One region of the Variovorax sp. GW821-FHT09B01 genome, then DNA from elsewhere that is predicted to be linked to it. Evidence: riboswitches for the same ligand, from Rfam matches in the RefSeq annotation. Region 1 holds a riboswitch; each other region holds the start of a gene.

Region 1 (5,640 bases):
CACCACGATGCCGCCCTGGTAGGCCACCGACAGCTTGAAGGCCTCGCGGTAGCCGATGTCCACATAGGCCAGTTTCTCGGGAATGATGCGGCGCGCGAGCACGGCCGTGGCGAACAGCGGCACCAGCAGGGTCGTGACGTTCATGCCGTACTGCGGCAGGTCCTGCGGCTCGAAGAACAGGCTCTGCACCAGCAGCCCGCCCGCCAGGCCGATGGACGCGGGCGCGAGCCCGAACACCAGCAGCAAGGTGGTGCCGAGGATCAGGTGCACTTCCGACACACCCACCGGGTGGTGCGGCAGCACTTCGAAGAAGCAGAACACCAGCGCCACGGCGATCGCCGAGCGCAGCGCCAGGGCGGCCAGGCCGTCCTTCAGCAGGGTGTCGAAAGCCACCTTGCCGGTGTAGGCGAGCGCCGCGGCGCCGGTGGCATAGCTGAGAAAGATCTTGGATCCGTCGACGAGACCGGGTTCGATGTGCATGGGACAGCTCCTGAATGGCACCGCAGTGCGAAAGTGGATTGGATCATGGACCCGCGATGGCGAGCCCGCTTCATGAACGCTGGGGCAGGCGCCGCGCGCCCGTCACGGTGGGAGAACGCGAGCGCGGCCGCAGCCGGCGCCAGCCGATCACCACGCCGCTGGCCGAGGCCACGGCGCCGACGGTCGACAGCAGCCACACCACCAGGTCCCAGGCCGGCCGGTACTGGATCAGCCAGGGGAAGTCGAGGCTGTGGGCCGCATTGAACAGCCAGCGCCGCAGCCGCGCGTTGCGGTCGCTGCTGCCGGCCAGTTGGCCGTTGGCCGGGTCGATGTAGAGCCGGGTGCGCGCGGGGTCGTCGAACGCGAGGCGCCAGACCGGCAGCACGCGCTCGCGGTGGTGGCCGTACCAGTGGAAGTCGTAGGCGGTCTGCAGCACGGCCTCGCTCACCGTGGCGCCGGGGCGCAGCCGGGCGGCCGCGCGCACGATGTCCTCGCGCGCGATCGAGGCCGGCGCGCCGCTCGCGGCATCGACCACGCGCACGCGTGCCTGCGCATCGCGCAGCTGCAGCAGCGGCCGGCCGTCGAACCATTGCAGCAGCGCCTCGCGCGGTGCCGCGTCGCCCTCGCCCGCCGGCAGCGTGGCGGGCGGCCACGGAAAGGTCGATATCTCGCCGCCGGTGTAGCGCGCCATCGCGGCCGCGTCGACCGGGTTGCGCTCGAACCAGCGGTTCGGGTTCATCGAGAGCCAGCCGCTCACGATCCAGGTCAGCACGAAGAAGCCGCCGACCAGCCCCGTGATGTGGTGCCAGGCCATCCAGCCGGTGTAGGGCGTGACGGAACCGTTGCGAAAGCGCCGGCGCAGCCGGAGGCGCAGGATGCCGATCACGATGCCGGTCACGGCCGAGACGATGCAGGCGGCCGAGAGCCACACCACCACGTCGTGCCACAGCGGCGGATCGGCGCGCAGCGGCGTGAAGTAGATCCAGTGCGGCACCGAGCCGAGCCAGTTCCAGAAGCGCTCGGAGCGCGTGGTGTCGCGCACCACCTCGCCGGTGCGCGCCGACACGTAGAGCTCGGTGCCCGCCGCGTCGTTGAGTTCGATGCGGTGCAGCGGACGCAGCGGGTTGAGGCCCTGCGGCACGGTCCACTGGTCGCGCTCGAGCGTCTCGGCCCAGCGCGCGCCGGGCTGGCCCGAGAAGTCGCGCGCCACGGCCTCGGCCTGCGCGGCGTCGGTGCCGGCCAGCAGCCGGCCATCGCGCGCCGACACCGCATGGCTGCCGCCGCGCGCATCGACGATGCGCCACACCGGCTGCGGCTGCGCGCCGCCCTGCATCTCGAGCGCGACGCGGCGCGGCGGCTGCTGGCGCGCTGCTTCGGGCAGGGCCTCGAGCGCGGCCACGGGCGAGACCCGGGCCTGCCCGACATCGAGCGCGCGCAGCCCCGCGAGCCGCTCGGCCTCGGTAAGCGCGGGATAGCCCACGTACATCATCACCACGCCCGAGACGAACCACATGACGAACAGCAGGCAGCCGCCGATGCCGAGCCAGCGGTGGGTCCAGTAGAGCCAGTGGCGCACGAGCGGCCACGCGCGCTGCCAGGCGGTGCGATCGGCGCGGGCGCGGCGCGCGGCGTGCGTCATCTCAGAAGTTCACCAGCGCCGACAGCTCGAAGGAGCGCGGACGGCCCAGCAGCCACTGGTTGCCGCTGTTCGAGAACGACAGCGGATAGCGGCGGTCGCCGAGGTTGTAGCCGCGCAGCGCGAGCTTGAGCGACTTGTTGGCCTGCCAGCTCACCGAGGCGTCGGCCACGGTGTAGGAGCCGATCTTGCGCGAGTTGGCCGCGTCGACCTGGCGCGAGCCGACATAGCGCACACCGAACTCGGCCTCCCACTGCGGCAGGAAATGCCAGTGCAGGAACACGTTGGCCGCTTCCTCGGGCACGCCGAACGGCGTGTTGCCGGCGCGCGAGACCAGCCGGCCGCTCACGACCTCGTTGAAGTCGTCGTAGCGCGCGCGCAGCTTGGCCGCATTGGCCTCGAGCCGCAGCGTCGGGGTCAGCGCGAGGTCGAGCGTGGCCTCGATGCCCTCGGACGACTGCTTGCCGACCTGCTGCGAGACGGTGGGGTTGTTCTGGTCGCGCGACAGCAGCTTCTTCTTTTCGATGCGGTAGGCGGCCACGGTCCAGGCGCCGCGGTTGTCGGCCAGCTGGCGCTTGTAGCCGACCTCGACCTGGTTGCCGGTGCTGAGGTCGAACGGTGCCTGCGTGGTCGAGGTGCTGATCAGCGAGGTCAGCGGATCGGCCGCATGCGCCAGCTGCGCATAGAAGGACTGCGAGGCATCGGGCGCATACACCGCGCCGATGCGGCCGGTGGCGTACTCGAAGGTCTTCGTGAGGCTGTTGGCCGCGTTGGCCAGGTCGGTGCGAGCCACCTTGGCATGGTCCCAGCGCAGGCTGGTGACCAGCGACCAGCGCTCATTGAAGGCCAGCTTGTCCTCGGCGAACACGGCATAGGTGCTGGTGCGGGTCCGGTAGCGCGGCAGGTAGGGCGACGGCGACTGGTAGTAGCCGGGCAGGAAGACGAAGGGGTCGACCACCGAGCGACCGCCGTAGGGCGAGTCGCTCGAGTTCAGGAAGTCGATGCGGTTCACGTCGAAGCCCACCAGCACCTGGTTCTTCATGCCGAACAGTTCGTGCCGGAAGGTGGCGTCGGTGCGGTTGCCGACCTGCTCCTGGTCGTGGCCGATCTCGAGGTAGTCGCCGCGCGTCACGCGGCGCGTGGCGGCATTGAAGGTATAGGTCTCGCTGTTGCGCCAGTGGCGCTGGCTCGCGAGCCGGTAGAGCTGGTTGTGCACGGTGACGGCATCGCTGGGCGTCCAGAGCGCGTCGAGGCGGGTCCACTTGTCGTCGTACTTGAGCTCGGCGTCGTCGACGTTGTAGTTCTGGCGCAGGGTCCGGCTGTCGAGGCGCCCGTCGATCAGCGGCACGCCCTGGTAGCGCTGCGGCGACTGGCGGCCCTCGTCGTGCGACAGGGTGAACTGCAGCTCGGGCGAGACGTCCAGCCGCAGCGCGCCACCGACGGCCAGGCTCTCGCCCTCGCCACGCGCCATGAAGCCGTGGGTGGCGCGGTGGCTGATGTCGAAGCGGTACGAAAGCTTGTCGTTGATCGCGCCGCCGCTGCCGAAGGCGGCCTGGCGCGTGGCGTCGGAGCCGTAGCTCAGCAAAGCCTCATTGCGGACCGGTCCACGCGTGGGCTTCTTGGGCACCACGTTGATCGCGCCGCCGATCGCGCCTTCGCCGTACATGACCGAGGCCGCGCCGCGCAGCACCTCGATGCGGTCGACCGACCAGGTGTCGAACGGGAAGGTGACGGTGCCCGCGCCCGCGAACAGCCGCGTGCCGTCGAACAGCTGCATCACCGAGCCATGGCCCGAGAAGCCGCGCGCGGCCATCGAGGTGCTGCCGTTGCCCGGCGCGGGCGAACCCGTGATGCCGGTGGCGCGGGTGGCGGCCTCGATGACGGAGACGTCGCCGCGCGCGCGGATGGTCTCGCCGGTCAGCACCTCGATGCTGGCGGGCGTCTCGAGCGGCGTGAGGCCGAGGCGGCTGCCGGTCTGCGTGGGCTCGGCGAGCGACAGCGCGGCCTGGGCACCGGCCTCGACCTGCACCGGCGGCAGGCTGGGGGCGGCCTGCTGCGCGAAGCTGCTGCCGGCACCGAAGGCCAGGCCGATGGCGGCGGAAACGCCGCCGAGGCGGCGGGCGGCGGGGCGACCCCGGTGGCGGTGCGGGCGGCGGCCGGCCGCGCCCGTGCGATCGCCCGACGGCGATGCGTGATCCATGTGACTTCTCCTCCGACCCGCGTCCCCGCAGGTTCTCTGACCGAACGTGGACACGGCGGGAAGTCGATCGATGGCCGGGACCGGCGGCGGGAAAAGCAAGCGCTTCGCCGGCCGGCGGCCCGGACACGCACTCCCGCAGCGTCCGAGGCGGTGACGAAGGCCGGTATCCGGGCTCGCGGAGTGCAGCGGCGCGCAGTCGAAACTGCAGCGCCGTTGCGGAAGCCCTCGCCTTCCCACGCCTTGGGGGCGCAGTGGCTGCCGATGCCCTGGGGGCATGGCGTGAGGACTTCCAGATCCGCTGACCGTTGCGGGGGCAGCGCAGGAATGGAGGCGTCCGGACGACGCGTCGCACCTGCTTCCCGTTTAACCCCGTGGCCATGGCATGCATGGCTGGCGGGGCACCTTCGAACCGTGGTGCCGGTGCGGTCTTTGCTTTTAGAAGAAAGACTGCACCGAACGGCGGGGATTATAGGGAGCGGGTGCCGCCGGGGACGTCCGGCGTGCGGGTGTCCTGCGGCCGGCCCGGGCCTTCGGTGCCGAACAGCCGGCGCAGCACGCTGACGCCGGCCACCAGCGCATTGGAATAGCTGGAATGCGGCTCGATGGCCGCCTCGAGCGGCAGGTAGGAATGCACCGCGCCCTCGCCCGCGGCATCGTCGACCGCCTCCATCAGCACCCAGTAGAACTCGCCGGGCTCCAGCTCGTGGACGGTCAGCGCGAGGTTGCGGGGCGACGGCGACAAGGTGGCGGGGATGGTGTTCACGCGAGGCTCTGGAAGGTGGGCGTTGGCGAAAGCGGCGCAGCGCCGGGATCGTAGACACGCCCTGTCACAACGCGCGGGCACTTCATCACGTTCACCGCCGGCGAAAACCCTGTGTGCTTCCTGCGGCAGGCGGTGGCCCCGACCGTTCCCAGCTTCCGGGCTTCTCCTACAGGCGGGCGTTGGTGCGCGACCTAAGTTTTGCCCATGGATCAAACACCCGCGGCACGCCGCAAGCCCAGACGACAGGAGGCCCCATGAAGCGATTCACCCTGGATCCCTCGATGCGAGCGACCATCGGCGGCGCGTTCTATCCCACCGGTTACTCGGTGGTGATGTTCGCGAGCGCCGAGGACGCCGAGCGCATCGGCCGCCAGCTCGTCGACAACGGCGTGAGCGCGGACGACATCTTCCTGCTGCCGCCCCGGACGGTGCTGGCCGAGATCACGCCCACGGTGGCCGATGCGGACAATCCCCTGCCCTCCGCGGGCACCGAGGGCGCGACGGTGCGCGCCTACACCAAGCTGGCGCGCGAAGGCCACACGGCGCTGCTGGTGCGCACCG
Region 2 (5,640 bases), on a different contig from region 1:
AGGCCCAGGTGGCGTTCGGGCAGCGAGAAGCCCGCATCGCGCGGCAAGGCGCCGAGCCAGTCCGCGGGTTCGCGCAGCGCGCCGCGCAGCATGTCGGCATGGTGCTCGCCGGCCACACGATTGGCCAGCACGCCGGCCCAGGGCAGCCCGGGCCTGAAGCTCTGCAGCCCATGCGCCAGCGCGCCGAAGGTGCCGGCCATCGCATGGGCATCGATCACGGCCAGCACCGGCAGGCCGAAGCGCTGCGCCAGGTCGGCCGCGCTCGGCGTGCCGTCGAACAGGCCCATCACGCCCTCGACGATCACCAGGTCCGACTCGGCCGCGGCCGCATGCAACCGTGCGCGGCAGTCGGCCTCGCCAGTCATCCACAGGTCGAGCGAATGCACGGGCGCGCCGGTGGCCAGCCGCAGCCAGTGCGGGTCGAGGAAGTCGGGCCCGCACTTGAAGGCGCGCACGCGCCGGCCCTGGCGCGCGTGCAGCCGCGCGAGCGCGGCGGCCACGGTGGTCTTGCCCTGCCCGGAGGCGGGCGCGGCCACGAGCACGGCGGCGCAGCTCGCCGCGCGATCAGGCAGGTGTTGGCTTACTGGGGCGTCCACTTCAATCCGACGTACGCGTTGCGGCCGTTGGTAGCGTAGCCGCGCGCGAGCATGTAGTCCTTGTCGCCCGCATTGTCGATGCGCGCGACCAGGTCGACGTCGCGCACGATCTTCGTGCTGGCCACGAGGTTCAGCAGCGTGTAGCCGCCGAGCTTCAGGGTATTGGCCGCGTCGTCGTAGCGCTGGCTCGAGGTCTGCACCTCGGCGCCCAGCGTCCAGCCACCGAGGCGCCAGTCGGCGCCCAGCGTGGCATAGCGCTTGGCGCGGCGCGCGAGCAGCTTGTCGGTGGCCAGGTCGCGCGGGTCCTGGAAGTCGAGCGAGGCGCGCAGCGTGACGTCGCCGATGCGGTGGCCGGCCGAGAGCGTCACGCCCTCGTAGCGCGCCCGCGCGGTGCTGCCGTAGCAGCCGAAGGACGAGGCGCAGCCCTTGGCGGTCGAGTCGAACACGATCAGGTTGCGCACCTGGTTGCGGTAGACCACGATGCCGGCGTTGGTCGGGCCATCGGTGTACTTGAGGCCGAGCTCGACGTTGCGGCTCGACTCGGGCTGCAGGTCGGGCTTGCCGTATTCGCTGAAGCGCTGGTAGAGCGTGGGGGCGCGGAAGGCGGTGCCGGCCGACGCGGTCACGCGCAGCTTCGGCGTGATCGCGAAGCCGTAGGCTGCGCTGCCGGTGGTCTTGCCGCCGAAATCGCTGTCCTTGTCGTGGCGCACGTTGAGCTGCAGCGAATGCGGGCCCTGCACGAAGCCATAGCCGAGCGCCACGGCATCCTGCGAGCGCTTGCCCACCAGCCCCTTGTCGGTAGCGCTGGTGGGCGCGTTTTCGAGCCGGTCCTCGCGGCGTTCGAGTGCGGCCGTCACCAGGTGCGCCCCGAAGCGCAGCTCGTTCTGGAACAGGTAGCCGCGCAGCCGGGTCTCGGTGCGGTAGTACGAAGGCATGGTGCTGTAGACCGATTGCGAATCGGTCACCTGCAGCCGCGTGCTGTAGACCTCGTTCCATTGCGCCGACCAGGTGAGGCCTCCCGTCAGCAACCGGTTGCGGCCCAAGTCGTCGAGGTAGTAGGCCGGCGGCTTCTTGGCGGTGACCCTGTTGTCGTAGCGCGCCTGCATGTCGTTCGCCAGCGCAGTGGCCTCGATGCGTTGGCCGGGCGCGATCTGCCAGCCCAGGCGCACATTGCCCGAGGTGGTGTTGTAGCCGTCGCGGTCGGGGCTCGTGAAGCCGTCCTTGAGCGGGGCACGCTTCTCGAGCGGCTGCACGTTGAAGCCCCGGCTTTCCTCGTGCGCCACGCCGAACGAATAGTCGAAGGCATTGGCCTTGCCGCTGATCGCGGCCTCGGTGCGGAACAGGCCATGGCTGCCGACGCCAATGCCGATCGAGGGCGACACGCCTTCTTCGCCGCGCTTGGTGAACAGCTGGATCACGCCGCCGATGGCGTCGGAGCCGTAGACCGCGGCGGCCGGGCCGCGCAGCACCTCGATGCGGTCGATCTGCGAGAGCGGAATGGTCTGCCAGTTCGCACCGCCCGTGGTTTGCGAATCGATGCGCACACCGTCGAGATAGACCGCGGTGAAGCGCGTTTCGGCGCCACGGATGAACAGGCTGGTGTTGTTGCCCACGCTGCCGTTGCTCACGATCTGGATACCGGCCTGGCGCGCGAGCACATCGGCCACGCTTGCGGCCCCGCTGCGCTCGATGGTCTCGCGGTCGATCACCGAGACATCGGCCACCAGGTCCGACAGCGGCTGCGCGGTGCGGGTGGCCGTGACCACCGTCTCGCCGAGCACGCCGGGCTGTTGCTGTGCCGAAGCGGCCGATGGCAGCTGGGCCAGCAGCAGGCCACCGAAGGCCGGCACCAGGGCCAGCGGCAGGCCGGCCAGGCGCGCGCGCAAGGAGGACGCAGAAACGCGAGCGCGCGAACGGCGCGAGAAGGAAACGCAGGAAATCATGGAATGAGCGAACGAACGTCTATGCCCCTTGCCGGCCTCCCCGCCGGCGCCCGGGGCGCCATTGGCTCGTGCATGCATCGACGAAGCGAAGGGCATGCGCGAACCGCCTTGTTGGCCGGTATCCGGGCTGGCAGACCGGCCCTCGCCGCCTTCCCAGGCGCCTGTTTCAGGGCGCCCAGTGGCTCGTGTGGAGAGGGTGGCACCTTGCGGCGCCGTCTGCTTGACCGTTGCGGGGGCAGCGCAGGCGGCTTCGGTGCCGGCGCGCGGCCGGTCCCTTCACTCCTGCTTCCCGTTGAACCGCGGCGCGTGAACCACGCCGCAGGCACCAACGGGCGAGATTCTAGGCGCTGCGCCGCGCGCCTTAAGTCGAAAGTTGCGTGCGCCCGACGTTCGCCGCGCCTCGCGCACTAACATCGACGGGCTATGCGACGCCATCACCGACTCCCCGCATGACCCTGCGCTCCTCGCCGCTGCTGCGCCTGCGCTCCGCCCTGCAGCGCCTGTTCGGCGTCTCGGGCTGGCAGTCGATGCTGCTGTGGTCCATCGTCGCCGGCCTGCTCGGCACGCTCGCGACCGAACTGTTCCGCGCCACGCTGCGCGGCTTCGAGCACCTGGTGCTCGGCCCCGGCGACAGCCTGGTCGCGATGGCGCGCGCGCTGCCGTGGTGGGCGCGCATCGCCTTCCCCGCCGCGGGCGGCCTCGTGGCCGGCGGCCTGCTCGTGCTCGCCAGGCGCGTCGCGGTGCGCAGCGCCACCTCCGACTACATGGAAGCGATCGTGCTCGGCGACGGCCGCATCCCGGTCACGCAGACGCTGGTGCGCAGCGCCTCCTCGCTCGTGAGCATCGGCACCGGCGGCTCGATCGGCCGCGAGGGCTCGATGGTGCAGCTCGCCGCGTTGGCCGCCTCGCTGCTGGGCCGGGTGTTCCGCTTCCCGGTCGAGCGGCTGCGGCTGCTGGTGGCCTGCGGCGCGGCGGCCGGCCTCACGGCCGCGTACAACGCGCCGATCGCGGGCGCCTTCTTCGTCGCCGAGATCGTGCTGGGCTCGATCGTGATGGAGAGCGTGGGCCCGATCCTGATCGCGGCGGTGGTCGCCAACATCGTGATGCGCGCCCTGCCCGGCTACCAGCCGCCCTACCAGATGCCGGTGTTCCCCGAGCTGCATGGCGCCGAGATCCCGCTGTTCGCGCTGCTCGGCGTGCTGCTGGGCTTCGCGGCCGCGGGCTTCCTGCGCGCGCTGCAGGGCAGCCGGGTGCTGTTCGCGCGGCTGCCCTGCGCGCTGCCGTGGCGGCTCGCGCTCGGCGGGCTCGCGATGGGGCTGGTGTCGGTGCCCTGGCCCGAGGTCTGGGGCAACGGTTACAGCGTGGTCAACGCGGTGCTGCACACGCCCTGGACCTGGACCCTGATCGCCATGGTGCTGGCGGCCAAGCTGGTTGCCACGCTGGCCACGGCCGGCTCGGGCGCGGTCGGCGGCGTGTTCACGCCCGCGCTGTTCTTCGGCTGCATGGTGGGCGCGCTGTTCGGCCATGCCGCGCAGGCGCTGTGGCCGCATGCGGTGTCGGCGCCCTCGGCCTACGCGGTGGTGGGCATGGGCGCCTTTCTCGCGGGCGCCACGCAGGCGCCGCTGATGGCGATCCTCATGATCTTCGAGATGACGCTCAACTACCAGGTGATGCTGCCGCTGATGCTGGCCGGCGTGATCGCCTATTTCGTCGCGCGCTCGGCCAATGCGGGCTCGATGTACGAGATCACGCTGCGCCGGCGCGAGCAGCAGGACGAGCAGCTGCGCCTGCGCGCGCTGCACATCCGCGACCTGGTGCAGCCGGCGCAGACGGTGGTCGGCCCCGAGGCCGATCGCGAGGCGATGAGCCGGCTGTTCCTGCAGCATCCGGTGAAGTACCTCTACGTGGTCGATGCGCAGCAGCGCTACCTCGGCGTGGTGCCGCTCTCCGCGCTCGGCACGGCCGCGGCCGAGGTGCGCGCGGCGGACCTGCTGTCGCAGGCCATCGCGCCGATCACGGCCGACACCAGCCTGGGCGAGGCGCTGCAGCGCTTCCTCGAGCACCTGGGCGAGCGGCTGCCGGTGATCGAGAGCACGGCGAATCCGGTGCTGCTGGGCGTGGCCGCCAAGAGCGCGTTGCTCGCCACCTACGTGCGGCTCAGCGAAGTTTGATGGCGCGGCGCGCAGGCCGCAGAATGCCGTGCCAGGCGCGGCGGGTGCCCCGGAGGACCGCCGCTTTCACGGGAAACTACAATCGCGCACCATGCCCGCCTCCAGCCCCATCGACCAGATCGCCGAGCGCGTGGAACGCCTGCTCTTGCGTCACGAAGAGGTGCAGCGCACGAATGCGCTGCTGCAGGAACAGGTCGATGCGCTGACGCGCGAGCGCGATGCGCTCAAGTCGCGGCTCGCGGCGGCGCGCACGCGGCTCGATGCGCTGCTCGAGCAGCTGCCGGCCGTACCTCCCTCCGAAGATTCCCCCGCATGAAGCAGATCGAAGTTCAGATCATGGGCCAGAGCTACCTGCTCGGCTGTCCCGATGGCGGCGAAGCGCAACTGCGCGACGCGGTCGAACGCGTGGATGCGGCCATGTGCAAGATCCGCGACGCGGGCAAGGTCAAGGCGCGCGATCGCATCGCGGTGCTGGCCTCGTTGAACCTGGCCTTCGATCTCGCGGCGCAGGAGGCCACGGCGAAGGCCGCGCCGCCCGCAGAGCCGACCACGGCCCCGGCCGCGGCACCCGCCGACGACGGCGCGGTCGATCCGAAGGCCACGCAACTGATCCACAAGCTCGACCAGGCACTGGCCGGCGACGGTCATCTGCTCTGAGCTGATCCGAGCATCAGCGCGCTTTCTTTCTCTCATTCGCAGAGATCGGCGCGCACTGCAAGAACTTCGATGCAAACCTGCCCGCGCCGCAGGGATTCCACCAAAAAAACCGGGAGCCGCCCCAGCGCGAAGGCGTAAAATCGTTCCTGTCTGCGGTGCGCGTTGGGCTTTATATGTCCTTGTTCCAATGCTCTACGGAGCCGGGCTTGGTATATCGCTCGACGGGTGTGATCATCTCGCGTCAGATGAACCCGAAGTCTTGCTGCCCTCGCC
Region 3 (5,640 bases), on a different contig from region 1:
CGCAGGTTGCCGCCTGCGCTCTCCACCAGTTGCACGAAGGGCAGCTTCTGGGCGAGGGCGATCTCCTGCGCCCGTATCAGCTTCTGGCCCGTCAGCGCCTGCATCGCGCCAGCGCTGATGCCCGCGTCGTTCACCGCCACCATGCAACGCACGCCTTCGATGTGACCGATGCCGACGATGAGGGCGGCCCCCGGCACGCTGGTGGCCGGGTCCGGGTCCTCGATCCCGCAGTAGCCGCACAGCGTCATCAGCTCGAAAAAAGGACGGTCCGCGTCCAGCAGGTGGGCCAGCCGCTCCCTGGGCAGCAGCTTGCCTCGCGCGTGAAACGCCTCGGCCGATCTCGCGGATTTGTCGACCGCCCGCTGTTCGAGCGCCCGCACCTGGTTCAACATCGCGAGCATGTGCTCGCGGTTGCGCTCGCCGGCCGTCGGCATCGCAGCCGAAGTGCGCGGGCTCGTCTCTTGGTCGTTGTTCGCTGGGTTCATCTTGTCCTGTGAAGCGCTGGGCGCATCGCTCGCGTCGAGGCGGCAAGTCATGTCTCTCTGGAACTCGATGATGGGCGCCTTGCCAGGACATTTCCAGTTAGAACTTGCCCGGGATTCGATAAGAGAAGCTTATGTTTGGCCCCTGTGCGCCCGCCTGCCGAAGCCCCGTCGGCAGGTCAGGCAGAATGCCCTGTTCCACCTTCGCGCACCCGGCGCGACCCGTGACTTTCTCACCCTCACACAACGCGCGAAGCGCTCACCGCCACTTGGAACGGCCGCCCCATCCCACACCGACGCAGCCCGTCACCCTGGCGAACTGCGACAGCGAGCCCATCCACATCCCGGGCCTGGTGCAGCACCATGGCGCACTGTTCGCGTTCGATGCCTCGACCCTCACGCTGACGCGCGTCAGCGCCAATGCCCGTGCGCTGTTGGGCGACACGGCACCCGCCCTGGGCGAACGCCTGTCGGCCAGCCACTTCATGGGCGACGCGCTGGTGCACGAGGCACTGCACGAGGCCAACGGCGTCGCGGTCGATACCGGCGAGGGCTCGCCGATCAACTTCGAGGTCAGACTCGGCGAGCGCCGCTTCGACCTGATCCTGCACCGCGTCGGCTACGAGCTGGTGGCCGAATTCGAAGCCCGCGACGCCACGGCGGACGCGGTCTCGGACTTCGCGCTCAAGGCGCACCGCGCGATGGACCGGCTCAAGCGCCAGGGCTCGATCGACGGCCTGCTCAATCTCTCGGTGGAAGCCGTGCGGCAACTCACGGGCTTCGACCGCGTGATGGCCTACCGCTTCCGCCACGACGACAGCGGCGAGGTGGTGGCCGAGCGCCGCCACGAGGCGCTCGAGCCCTTCGTGGGCCGCCGCTATCCGGCCAGCGACATCCCGGCCCAGGCGCGCCGGCTCTACGTGATCAACACCCTGCGCCTGATCGCCGACGTGCAGTCCGCGCCGGTCGGGCTCGACGTGGCCGATCCGCAGCTGCCGCCGCTGGACATGAGCCAGTGCACGCTGCGCAGCGTGTCGCCGATCCACATCGAGTACCTGCGCAACATGGGCGTGGGCGCGTCGATGAGCATCTCGATCGTCATCAACGGCCAGCTCTGGGGCATGCTGGCCTGCCACCATCGCAGCGCCCACCAGGTGCCCTACGCCATCCGCATGGCCTGCGACGTGCTCGCGCAGGTGCTGGCCTCGAACGTGCAGAGCCTGCTGGCGCGCGAGCAGGCGGGCCGAGCCTCGAGCGCGGCGCAGTTGCGCGGCTCGCTGATCGAGGCCGTGCTGCATGCCGAGGACACCTTCAGCGCTCTGATCGGCCTGGCGCGCCCGCTGGCCGATGCCTTCGACGCGCAGGCGGCGGTGATCGCCGAGCAGTCGCGGCTGCACGTGGAAGGCGATACGCCGCGCGAGGCCGCGGCGGCGCTGATGCAGTGGCTCACCGCGTCGAAGAACGGCGACGAGATCGTGGCGCTGCACGAGCGCGAGCAACTGCCTGAGAACCTGCGTTCGCTGGGCGGCGTGTGGTGCGGCTTTCTCGCGCTGCGCTTCGACGCGATCGACAACGGCTGGCTGGTGCTCGCGCGCAAGGAACAGGTCGAGACCATCAACTGGGGCGGCAAGCCCGAGAAGCACTACGTGAGCGGCCCGCTCGGGCCGCGGCTCACGCCGCGCGGCTCCTTCGACGTCTGGAAGCAGACCGTGCGCGACACCAGCGTGCCCTGGGGCGTCAACGATCTCGACTTCGCGCGCCAGCTGCGCGACGAGCTGATCCGCGCCAGCGCGGCGCGGCTGGCCGACACCTACAAGGCCCGCACCGAGCTGCTGGCCGTGCTCGGCCACGACCTGCGCGACCCGCTGCAGTCGATCACGATGGCCGCCAAGCTGCTCGAACGCAGCCTGCCCGACGGCAGCAACGCCGGCGCGCGGCTGGGCCAGCGCATCCAGACCTCGAGCAGCCGCATGGCGCGGCTGATCGGCCAGGTGCTCGACGCCTCGCGCCTGCAAAGCGGCATGGGCCTGCAGATGGTGCCGGTCCAGATCGACCTGGCGCGGCTGCTGGAAGACGCAGTCGACGAGTCGCGCACTGCCTACCCGGGCTCGCAGCTCGAGCTGGACGCACCCAGATCGCTGCCCGTGCTGGCCGACCCCGACCGCATGGCGCAGTTGATCGGCAACCTCGTGAGCAATGCGCGCCACCACGGCCTGCCCGGCGAGGCGGTGCGCGTCCGGCTCGAGCAGGTCGACGCGCACGTGGTGTTCAGCGTGGCCAACCGCGCGCCGCCGATCGACGCCGCGCTGGTGCCCGATTTGTTCAGCGCCTTCAAGCAGCGCAGCGTGCCCAACGAGCGCAACAAGGGCGGACTGGGCCTGGGGCTGCACATCGCGCAGGCCATCGTGCGCTCGCACCGCGGCAGCATCGGCTATGCGCACGACGACGGCTACGTGGTGTTCACGGTGCGGCTGCCACACACGCCCACACCCTGAGCTTTTCGCGCCAGACGGCGCAAGACCCGCTCCTATAATCCGCCCCGCCGGCCGATGCAAACGAAAGCATCACCCAAGCCGGCGTGCGCGAAGGTGCGCCGGTCCCGTGACCGGCGTTAAACGGGAAGCAGGTGACGAGCTCCACGGGGCCCCATTCCTGCGCTGCCCCCGCAACGGTCGGCGGATTCGCGGTCCTCACGGTCGATGCCTTCGCGGGCACCGGCGGCCACTGTGCCTCGGCATGGGAAGGCGAGGATCGCGGCCGCGAAGCATCGCTCGATGCCTCGCGGCGCTCCGCAAGCCCGGATACCGGCCTTCGCCTCGTTCGGTCGCTGCGGGAGTGCAGGCAAGCCGGGCCGGTCACGCGTGGGCGCGGACCCGGTCGCTTGCAGCATCCATCGGCGCCCGGTTTGTTCTCATGGCCCGCGGGAGCGCGGGCCCGAAGGAAGCCCACGTGCGCAACATCTCCAGGCGCGGTCGCGTCAGACCCCACCAAGCCCTCATCGGATCCGGCGTCATGCTACTCGCCTCGGTCGCTTCGGCGCAGGACGCCGAGGGCGCCGGCTCGCTGCCGCCCACCACCGTCAGCGACCGCAAGACCATCTCCACCGCCACGCGCCAGGAGGCCGACACGCTGCGGCTGCCCTTCGCCACCTATTCGGTCGAACGCGCGCAGCTCGACGCAGTGGGCGCCGTCACGCTCGAGGACACGCTGCGCAGCGTGCCGGGCCTGCAGTACGGCACGCAGGGCAACTACTACTCGCGCTTCGAGACCCGCGGCCTGCGCGACACGCAGGACGTGCTGGTGCTGATGGACGGCGTGCCGCTGCGCCTGCTGCAGGGCAATGCCGACATCACGCTGATCGCGCCCGACCTGGTGGACCGGCTCGAGTTCATCAAGGGCCCGGCCTCGGCGCTCTACGGCAAGAACGCGATCGGCGGCGTGGCGCAGTTCTTCATGAAGCCCGAGCGCGCGGGCGGCAGCCTCACGGCCACCGTCGGCAGCTACGGCCGCCTCGACGGCAGCCTGCGCTACCGCTGGGACTTCGAGCGCGGCAACCTCTACATCGGCGTGGCCAACAGCGACTACAACGGCTTCCAGCGCGATGCCGGCCGCGCGCAGTCGGCCCTGCTGGTCGGCGGCGACTTCGCCGTCACGCGCAACTGGACCACCGGCTTCCAGCTCTACGACACGCGCGTGCGCGGCGACCGCGGCTCGATCGTGCCGCTGGTCAACGGCAAGCCGATCTTCGGCATCACGTCGCGCAACAACTACGGCATTCCCGACTCCTACGTCACGGGCGACTACCAGTCGTTCTCATGGAAGAACCGCTTCGAGCTCGGCGCCGGCTGGTCGATCAACCACTTGAGCAGCTTCGCGCGCTACAACCGCTTCTTCGCCGGCGGCATCACCATCGTTCCGCCGCCTGCGGCCGTGAGCAAGGGCTATTCCGAGAGCTACACCGCCGACCGCGGCGTGTATCACGAGCTCGCGGCCACGCACCTGATGGCGGGCAAGGGCTGGAGCAACGAGTTCCAGGCCGGCTTCAACCTCGAACGCGGCTGGCAGGGCCTCGACTCGCCGAGCTTCAGCAACGCGCCCACCTACCGCGGGCCGTTCTACGACATCCCCGTGAGCAACGTGCGCAACGATCCGCGCGGCGTGCGCGGCAGCATCACCTCCTCGCGCTTCGACCAGGAGGTGCGCAGCGTCTATCTGCAGGACCGCTTTGAGTACGGCCCGGTCGGCTTCACGCTGGGCGTGCGCCACGACCGCTTCGAGCAGACCCTGGCCCGCACGGGCACGCAGGTGATCTCGGCGCAGGAAGGCAGCCACACCAGCCCGCGCGCCGGCGTGGACTGGCTGTTCCTGCAGGGCGATGCCTCCTCGCACGCCGTGTTCGCGAACTGGAGCGAAGGCTTCCGGCCGCAGGCCGTGGCGCTCAACACGCGCGGGGGCGTGGTGGTGCCCGACATCCTGCGGCCCGAGATCACGCGCAGCAAGGAAGTGGGCCTGAAGGGCCGCGCGGCGGACGACCGCTGGAGCTACCAGCTCAGCCTGTTCGAGGCCGAGAAGATCGACGGCCAGCGCGCCTACCGCAACGGCCCCGACTCCTTCGTCTTCAGCAACGCGACCTCGCGCACCAAGGGCATCGAAACCCAGTTGCAGTTCCAGCTCTCGCCGCGCTGGAACGGCTACCTGCACTACACCTGGCAGGACGCGCGGCTCAAGGACTTCCAGACTTACACCGACACCGGCGCGCGCAGCACCAACTTCGGCGGCTACCGCGTGCGCATGTCGGCCCACAACATCGCGGGCGCGGGCCTGACCTATGCGCACGGCGCCTGGGCCGTGACCGGCACGGCCAGCTACGTGGGCAGCCGCTACCTCCGCGACAATGCGGTCAATCCGCAGAAGCTGCCAGGCTACCTGCTGCTCAACGTAGCCGTGGCCTATCGCGTCAATCCTTCGCTCACACTGCAGGCCGGGGTGAACAACCTGACGAACAAGTACTACATCGCCGACGACCTGTCGGCGCAGGAAGCCGGCAACGCCGGCGCACCGAGGACGGTGTTCGTCCGCGCGCGCTACACCTTCTGAGCGTGAACCGGCGCGACGCAATCCTCGGCATGGTGTGCATGACGGCCGTTCTGCCCGCGGG

What was found. Region 1 has a riboswitch for cobalamin ahead of AC07RV_RS14420 (TonB-dependent receptor). Riboswitches for the same ligand answer to the same signal wherever they lie in the genome.
Region 2: linked by a shared signal. The riboswitch ahead of AC07RV_RS08095 (TonB-dependent receptor domain-containing protein) and the one ahead of AC07RV_RS14420 (TonB-dependent receptor) in region 1 are both predicted to bind cobalamin.
Region 3: linked by a shared signal. The riboswitch ahead of AC07RV_RS33825 (TonB-dependent receptor) and the one ahead of AC07RV_RS14420 (TonB-dependent receptor) in region 1 are both predicted to bind cobalamin.

Annotation. Positions count from the first base shown of each region.
Region 1 covers NZ_JBWKPQ010000003.1:629,250-634,889, reverse strand. Annotated here, with positions in the region: gene AC07RV_RS14430 (energy-coupling factor ABC transporter permease) at 1-480, opposite strand, end outside; gene AC07RV_RS14425 (PepSY domain-containing protein) at 551-2,119, opposite strand; gene AC07RV_RS14420 (TonB-dependent receptor) at 2,121-4,316, opposite strand; cobalamin riboswitch at 4,458-4,736, opposite strand; gene AC07RV_RS14415 (hypothetical protein) at 4,783-5,079, opposite strand; gene AC07RV_RS14410 (hypothetical protein) at 5,334-5,640, shown strand, end outside.
Region 2 covers NZ_JBWKPQ010000002.1:197,306-202,945, reverse strand. Annotated here, with positions in the region: gene AC07RV_RS08100 (cobyrinic acid a,c-diamide synthase CobB) at 1-596, opposite strand, end outside; gene AC07RV_RS08095 (TonB-dependent receptor domain-containing protein) at 581-2,539, opposite strand; cobalamin riboswitch at 2,636-2,883, opposite strand; gene AC07RV_RS08090 (ClcB-like voltage-gated chloride channel protein) at 2,989-4,710, shown strand; gene AC07RV_RS08085 (hypothetical protein) at 4,802-5,026, shown strand; gene AC07RV_RS08080 (cell division protein ZapA) at 5,023-5,367, shown strand.
Region 3 covers NZ_JBWKPQ010000018.1:91,553-97,192, reverse strand. Annotated here, with positions in the region: gene AC07RV_RS33835 (acyl-CoA carboxylase subunit beta) at 1-434, opposite strand, end outside; gene AC07RV_RS33830 (ATP-binding protein) at 752-2,977, shown strand; cobalamin riboswitch at 3,052-3,308, shown strand; gene AC07RV_RS33825 (TonB-dependent receptor) at 3,495-5,579, shown strand; gene AC07RV_RS33820 (ABC transporter substrate-binding protein) at 5,618-5,640, shown strand, end outside.